Parasegetibacter sp. NRK P23: one gene and its partner. Each later gene encodes a partner of the first gene's protein in a complex. Links are inferred from orthologs where the notes say so. Each region holds a gene or a part of one and is shown on either strand. Other genes may lie near its edges. The genes, in order: M4J38_RS16765 and smc.

Region 1 (3,089 bases):
CGCGACGAACTCAGAAAAAAATAAGAACGGCTTTCTATCCTTCCGTTCAATTGCTATTTTTGCGGGGCCGCCTACCAAAGGCGGCCTCTTTTCATTAAACAGGATACCATGAAACTGACCGGCCTTTCCGCCTTTGTACTGCTCCTATCTCTTTCCCTTTCAGCACAAGATGCCACCGTTAAAAAACTGAGGGAAGATGCGTCAAAAAACGTGACCAAACCCAATGAACAACCGGAAGGATGGATGCAGAAAGGATTGCTGAATATCAACTTATCGCAGGGGAGTTCTTCCAACTGGTCGGCAGGCGCGGATAAATTCACTTTCGCCAACAATCTTTTCCTCAACTACCAGGCATTGTATAAAAATGGAAAGAACTTCTTCGATAATAATTTCGATGTGAACTATGGTATGGTGAACACCACCTCCACTGGGTTCCGGAAGAATGATGACCGCTTTGATGTACTTTCCAAATACGGCCGCCAACTGGATACCTCCGGCGTTTGGTTTTTCACCGTAATGGGCAATTTCCGGACGCAGCTCACCGATGGCTACCGCTACTTTAAAACAGCCGCCGGCGCCGATACCAGCGAACTGTCGTCCAGCTTCCTTGCGCCCGCCAACTTATTGCTCTCACCCGGTATTGAATGGCGGCCCAATAATACGTTCAGTGTATTTCTTTCCCCTGCTTCCTCGCGGTGGATCATCGTAAGCCGCCGCACCAACAGGCTGGCCGAACTGTATGGCGTGGAGCCTGGCAGCACCTACCGCTACGAGATCGGTGGATTCCTTACGGCGAATTACAACAAAGAACTCGCGAAGAACATCAGCTACAAAGGAAGGCTCGACCTCTTTTCGAATTACCGGAACAACCCGGCCAATGTAGACGTATTCTTCACTAACTTATTGGCACTCAAAGTAAACAAATGGCTGCAGGTTACTTATAACCTCGATATTATTTATGATGATGACGCGCTGAAGCCGGAAGGATCGCGCTGGGGAACGCAGATCAAATCACTGCTCGGCGTCGGATTCGCCACCAGTTTTTAAGGGCATTTTGCTTACTTTTGACCACTATGGCCGCAAATACTCCCTCCTACCAGATTAAACTGCCGCAGTTCGAAGGTCCGTTCGATCTGCTGCTGTTCTTCATCGAAAGAGATGAACTGGATATCTATAATATTCCCATCACCAGGATCATCAAAGACTTCCTGGAATACATTCACGGGCAGGAACAACTGAACATTGAATTGTCCAGCGAATTCATCCTTTTCGTGTCCACGCTCATGCGCATCAAGGCCAAGATGCTGCTTCCCCGCAAGGAACTGGACGCCCAGGGCAACGAGATTGATCCCCGCCAGGAACTGATCGATAAAATTCTCGAATACAAAAAATTCAAGGAAGCCTCCACGCAACTCAGCGAAATGGAAGCCATCCGCATGCTGATGGTGAAAAGAGGCAACCTTCAGAAAGACCTCTCCAATATCGGGGAGGAAGCCGGGGAAGGAACGGAAATACAGGCCATCTCCATGTTCAAACTCATGAAGGCTTTTGAACGGGTGATGCAGCGCTTATACGACAAGAAAAACCAGCCCGTGCACACCGTGGTGCAATACAAATACACCATGGAGCAAAGCCGGGAAGCGATGATAAGCCTGGCCTCCCACAAAAAGACCATGTCGTTCGAGAAGATATTTGAATCGTGTAACGACCGCGTTCATGCGATCTTCATGTTCCTGAGTATGCTGGAACTGGTACAGATGAAATTCCTGAAGATCATGACCGGCGAGGGCCGTAACAATTTCATCATCGAATACATTGAGCCGGAGAACAGGGAAATTGCGGAAGCGGGCGAAACGCCCACTCCCGATCCTTTATTGCAATAATGTTTCTACCGTAACTGTTTCTCTTAGCATGGCGCGTACCGCGTCGGCGATACCTTCGGCATCGTAACCACATTCGCGGTGCAGTTCTTTCAGGGTGCCGTGTTCCACCAACCTGTCGGGAATACCCAATATAGTGACTTCCGCCTGGTAATTGTGTTGGGCCATGAACTCGAGGATGGCGCTGCCGAATCCGCCCACAACGGTGCCGTCTTCCACGGTAACCACTTTCTTATATTTTGAGAATACTTCGTGCAGCATTACTTCATCCAGAGGTTTCACAAAACGCATATCGTAATGCGCAGGGTCAATTCCTTCGGAACGCAGGCTGCGGATGGCCGCGGCGGCAAAGTTGCCGGGATGTCCCAAACTCAGTATCGCCACATCTTTCCCATCTTTTAATTTGCGGCCGGTACCGATGGTGATCTCCTGCAAAGGTGTGCGCCATTCAGGCATTACTCCTTCCCCCCTCGGGTAACGGATCACAAAAGGATAACCGTTGGAATCGAGTTGAGCGGTAAACATCAGGTTACGCAATTCCGACTCATTCATCGGCGAACTGATGATCATATTGGGAATACACCTGAAATAAGCGATATCGTAAGCGCCATGGTGCGTGGGACCATCTTCTCCCACCAATCCGGCGCGGTCCAGGCAAAGTACCACGGGTAGTTTCTGAATGGCCACATCATGCACCACCTGGTCGAAGGCCCGTTGCATAAACGAAGAATAGATGTTACAGAAAACGCGCAATCCCTGTGTGGCCATGCCTGCCGAAACCGTTACGGCGTGTTGCTCGCAAATGCCCACATCAAAAGCGCGGTCGGGCATCTTATCCATCATGAACTTCAGCGAACAGCCGCTGGGCATCGCAGGTGTAACGCCCATGATATTGGGGTTCATTTCCGCCAGTTCAATCATTGTATGACCAAATACATCCTGGTATTTCGGCGGTTGAGGCAAATCAAATTTCTTCTTGTAAATCTCTCCGGTAATTTTATCGAAGAGCCCTGGCGCGTGCCATTTGGTCTGGTCCTTTTCTGCCAGGGCATATCCTTTTCCTTTTACGGTAACGATGTGCAGCAGTTTGGGGCCGGGAATATTTTTGAGGTCACGGAGCGTGTCCACGAGCTTCGTGATGTTGTGCCCGTCTATCGGACCGAAATACCGGATCTTCAGCGCTTCAAAGAGGTTACTGCTTTTGGTGAG
Region 2 (4,278 bases), on another replicon or contig:
GATCTTAATGGCATCCACCCCCAGGCTCGCTCCTCTGGTACCGGCTCCGATTTCGGAGGGCACTTCTATCAGTTTGATGTTCTTCATAAAACTTAGTTAGCAACCGTGCGGCTAAGGTAGGTATTCCCCCGGAGATAAACACAATGTGTTCAGTACCATGTCATATTTAACTTTCAGTTCATTCGTGTCCGGGGTTTATCCACATTTGTTTAGTTGAAATGTGAACAATCCGTGCATAACTATGGAATAACTAGCGGGATAGGGCATAGGGGGTACCCGTTCTAAAAATTATATTTGCCATCCTGAAAAACTGAAGTACTGTGCGATTAAAGAGTTTAGAAATCAAGGGATTCAAAAGTTTTGCCGATAAGACCGTCGTGAATTTCGACCAGAACATCACCGGTATTGTTGGACCGAATGGCTGCGGAAAGAGCAATATTGTTGACTCCATCCGTTGGGTGATCGGTGAACACAAGATCAGCAACCTCCGCTCCGAGAACCTGGAAAGCCTGGTGTTCAACGGTTCTAGAACCCGTTCGGCGAGCGGATTGGCTGAAGTGTCGCTCACCTTTGAAAATACCAAGAACCTGCTGCCCACCGAATTCAATACGGTAACCATCAGCCGGAAATTCTATAAGAGCGGGGAAAGTGAATACAGATTGAATGATGTTTCCTGTCGTCTGAAAGACATCCACAACCTGTTCATGGATACCGGTGTTTCCACCGATTCCTACGCGATCATCGAACTGGGTATGGTGGACGACATCATTAAAGATAAAGACAACAGCCGCCGCAGAATGCTGGAGCAGGCCGCGGGCATTTCCATTTACAAAACGAGGAAGAAAGAAGCCAAACAAAAACTGGATGCCACGGAACAGGACCTGAACCGGATCGAGGACCTGCTTTTTGAGATCAACAACCAGTTGAAATCGCTGGAGAACCAGGCGAAGAAAGCCGAAAAGTTCTATGAAATCAAAAAGGAATACAAGGAAGTAAGCATAGAACTCGCGAAGGCCGCACTCGAAGGATTCAACATCACTTACAGGGAACTCAACCAGCAACAGGACGAGGAAACCGATAAGAAGACGAAGCTGGAAGCAGAGATAGCGCTGGAAGAAGCGGCCGTGGAACAGGAAAAAGTTGGGTTCATTGAAAAAGAGCGCGCGCTTCAATCGATGCAGCACGAATTCAACGACCTGCTTCAAACCCTGCGCACCAAAGAGAACGAAAAGAACCTCGCTTCTCAAAAACTGCATTACCTGCGTGAAAGGGAAACTTCGCTCAAAGAATTCCTCGAAAAAGCCGACGGACAATTAAAAGGACTGGAAGAATCCATCGAATTCACCGGCCAGCAGATCGAAGAAGGAGAGGGCGTACTGGAAACCCTTCAGTTCAACCTCGACGATATGCGCGATGCGGTTGACGCGAAGCGCCGATCCTTCGATGAAAAACGTGTGGCCATTGATGATATCCGCAAGGCAAGCCAGCAAATCCAGCGCAACCAGTTTGAGGCGGAGAAAAAAGTCGCCGTTGCCGATACTTCCATCCAGAACCTGCAACGTTCTATTCAACTGCTGACGGAAGAAAATGCACAACGTGCCGAACAGGTGAAAACCCTGGAAGTGGAAAAGCAGGAAAAGGAAAAGGAACTGGCGGAAAAAAAGACCAGTCTGGCTGATCTGCAGCAACAACACGAAAACACCAAAGAACAGATACTGCAAACGCAGGGTGAACTGGAAGAACTCCGCAACCAGCTTGCGGAAGAGAACAGGAAACTGGATGCCCGCAAGAATGAACACGCGCTCCTGAAAAGTCTGATCGACTCCATGGAAGGCTATCCGGAATCCGTAAAGTTCCTGCACAAGAATCCGAACTGGAACCATACCGCGCCTATTTTACAGGACATCATTTATGTGAAGGAAGAATTCCGCGCCGCAGTAGAGAACGTGCTGGAACCTTACCTTAATTATTATATCGTGGAGAACCTGGAAGAAGGACTCACCGCGGTGCACCTGCTCGACAACAATAAAAAAGGAAAAGCCAACTTTTTCCTTCTCGATCAGGTGAAGGAAGCCGGTGCCGGCGCTGAACAACCGGAAGGCACCATTCCCGCGCTCCAGGTAATTGAAGTGGAGGACAAATACAAACCGCTCGCACAACACCTGCTGGGCAATGTGTTTATTGCACAGGACGAGGCCGCATTGCAGTTGAACGGTGGAAAAGTGATCCTGGAAAAAACCGGTAAATACGTAAAAGGACAATATACCCTTACCGGGGGAAGCGTGGGACTGTTTGAAGGAAAGAAGATCGGTCGCGCCAAAAACCTGGAAAAACTACAGGAGCAGATTGACGCACAGCAGATAGTGGTAGATAACCTGAAAGCCACCATTCAATCGAAGCACAACCAGGTGATCGCTTTCAATGAACAATTGAAAGAGCAGGCCATCAAACAAACACAGGAAGAGATCAGCCGGCTCACCAACCAGGTGTTCGCCCTGCAAAACAAAATTGAAAACCTGTCTGCCCAGCAACAAAGCAGCACGCAGCGTTTGCAGGAGCAGGAAGCCAATATAGCGCGCACCAACCAGGAAGTGGAACACGTGCGCGAGGCGCTGTTGCGCCTTACCGATGAGTGGGAGCAGGTGAATGAAAAAATGATTGCCCTGGAAGCCGACTATACAGCGGCGGAACAGGCATACAACCAGGCCAGCGCTCAGTTCAATGATTATAACCTACAGGTAACGCGCCAGCAGAGCAAGGTGAACGCGCTGAAACAGGAACTGGTGTTCAAACGCAACCAGATCGCCGACCTGAAAAGCCAGATTGAACAGAATGCCGCCCAACAGGCATCCACAGCCGAAAATATCCAGGAGTCCGCCGAGTTGTTTGAGAACGCCTCACAGGCGCTCCTCGAACTGATGCAGCGCAAGGAAACCGAAGAGAAAAAACTGAACGAAGCCGACCAGGCTTATTATAACCTGCGCAATGTGCTGAACGAAAAAGAAACAGCGCTGCGCCAGAAGCAGAAGGTGAAAGATCAGATGGAGCATGCCATGAGCGAAATCAAAGATCGGCTCAACGAACTCAAGCTTCAGCTTGCATCTATGAAAGAACGCCTCAGCGTGGAATTTCGCGTGAACCTTGATGATATCATCGACCAGGACAGAACCGGCAATGTGCCGCTGGAAGACCTTCAGGCCAGTGCCGAAAGGATGAAAAAACGCCTGGAGAATATGGGCGAAGTGAACCCCACCGCCATTGAAGCGTTCCAGGAAATGAAAAAGCGCTACGAATTCATTCTCGAACAAAAGAATGACCTTGTTACCGCAAAAGAATCATTGCTCCAAACCATCCAGGAAGTGGAAGCCACGGCCAACCAGAAGTTTCTCGATACTTTCAATCAGGTAAAAGAAAACTTTATCAAGGTATTCAAAGCGCTGTTCACCGAAGAGGACCAATGTGATATGATTCTCGAAAACCCGGAGAACCTGGCCGAAACAGGTATAGACATCATCGCCAAGCCAAAAGGTAAACGTCCGAGTACCATCACCCAATTGAGTGGCGGGGAAAAAACACTCACGGCAACGGCTATGCTATTCGCCATCTACCTGATCAAACCCGCGCCATTCTGTATCCTGGATGAAGTGGATGCCCCGCTGGACGATGCGAACGTGGGCAAATTCACCAATATGATCCGCAAATTCAGCGAAACCAGCCAGTTCATCATTGTAACCCACAACAAGATGACCATGAGCGCAGTAGATGTGATTTACGGCGTTACTATGCAGGAACCCGGGGTAAGCAAACTCGTTCCGGTGGACTTCAGGGGGCTGAATTAAACTTTTCGTGTTTTACCCGGTTCCGGGTATAGAAAATACTAAATCTGCGAATTATCTTCGTGGCACAATTTGAGGTTGTAATTCTTGTTTTCGAACAAGGTGTCGGTCCGAAAGGCCGACATTTTTTTTTGGAAGAATTTCACGCGAAGACGCAAAGGAACAAAGACGCAAGGAGTGGTTGAAGTGCGGCCTGTTGAGTTTTTGTTTCTCGCAACGACGCCACGGCGCAACGTCAGAGCATTATTTATTCCCCACCCGCAACACCCCAACCTTACCATTCCCCGCGAGAAACACCGCTTTCCCATTCTTAGCCTTCAAACACACATGATACCCTTCTCTGGAAACCAGTGCAAAATGCTTTCCCCCATCAACAGAAACATCCACGCCCGAAGTGCCACAGGCAATAATCTTTTTCTCCCCAAAATATTCCACACAGGAC

Evidence for each region.
Region 2: the proteins of M4J38_RS16765 (region 1) and smc are in contact, whole or in part, in a crystal structure (PDB 3ZGX), measured with the Bacillus subtilis proteins. The link is inferred for Parasegetibacter sp. NRK P23 from one-to-one orthologs.

The regions. Positions count from the first base shown.
Region 1 is NZ_JAMDLG010000007.1:14,056-17,144, reverse strand. Bases 136-2,978 are described here. They hold M4J38_RS16765 (ScpA family protein), read left to right. Parts: upstream 136-1,073; coding sequence 1,074-1,883; downstream 1,884-2,978. Other genes in these bases: dxs (1-deoxy-D-xylulose-5-phosphate synthase), read right to left, coding at 1,872-2,978; M4J38_RS16770 (DUF3078 domain-containing protein), read left to right, coding at 136-1,047. Also shown: large-conductance mechanosensitive channel protein MscL, read left to right, coding at 1-24; more of M4J38_RS16770, read left to right, coding at 109-135; more of dxs, read right to left, coding at 2,979-3,089. UniProt on the Bacillus subtilis protein: Participates in chromosomal partition during cell division. May act via the formation of a condensin-like complex containing Smc and ScpB that pull DNA away from mid-cell into both cell halves.
Region 2 is NZ_JAMDLG010000001.1:2,054,523-2,058,800, reverse strand. What follows is about bases 8-4,039. They hold smc (chromosome segregation protein SMC), read left to right. Parts: upstream 8-320; coding sequence 321-3,839; downstream 3,840-4,039. Other genes in these bases: M4J38_RS08325 (arginase), read right to left, coding at 8-87. Outside these bases: more of M4J38_RS08325, read right to left, coding at 1-7; M4J38_RS08315 (YCF48-related protein), read right to left, coding at 4,080-4,278. UniProt on the Bacillus subtilis protein: Required for chromosome condensation and partitioning.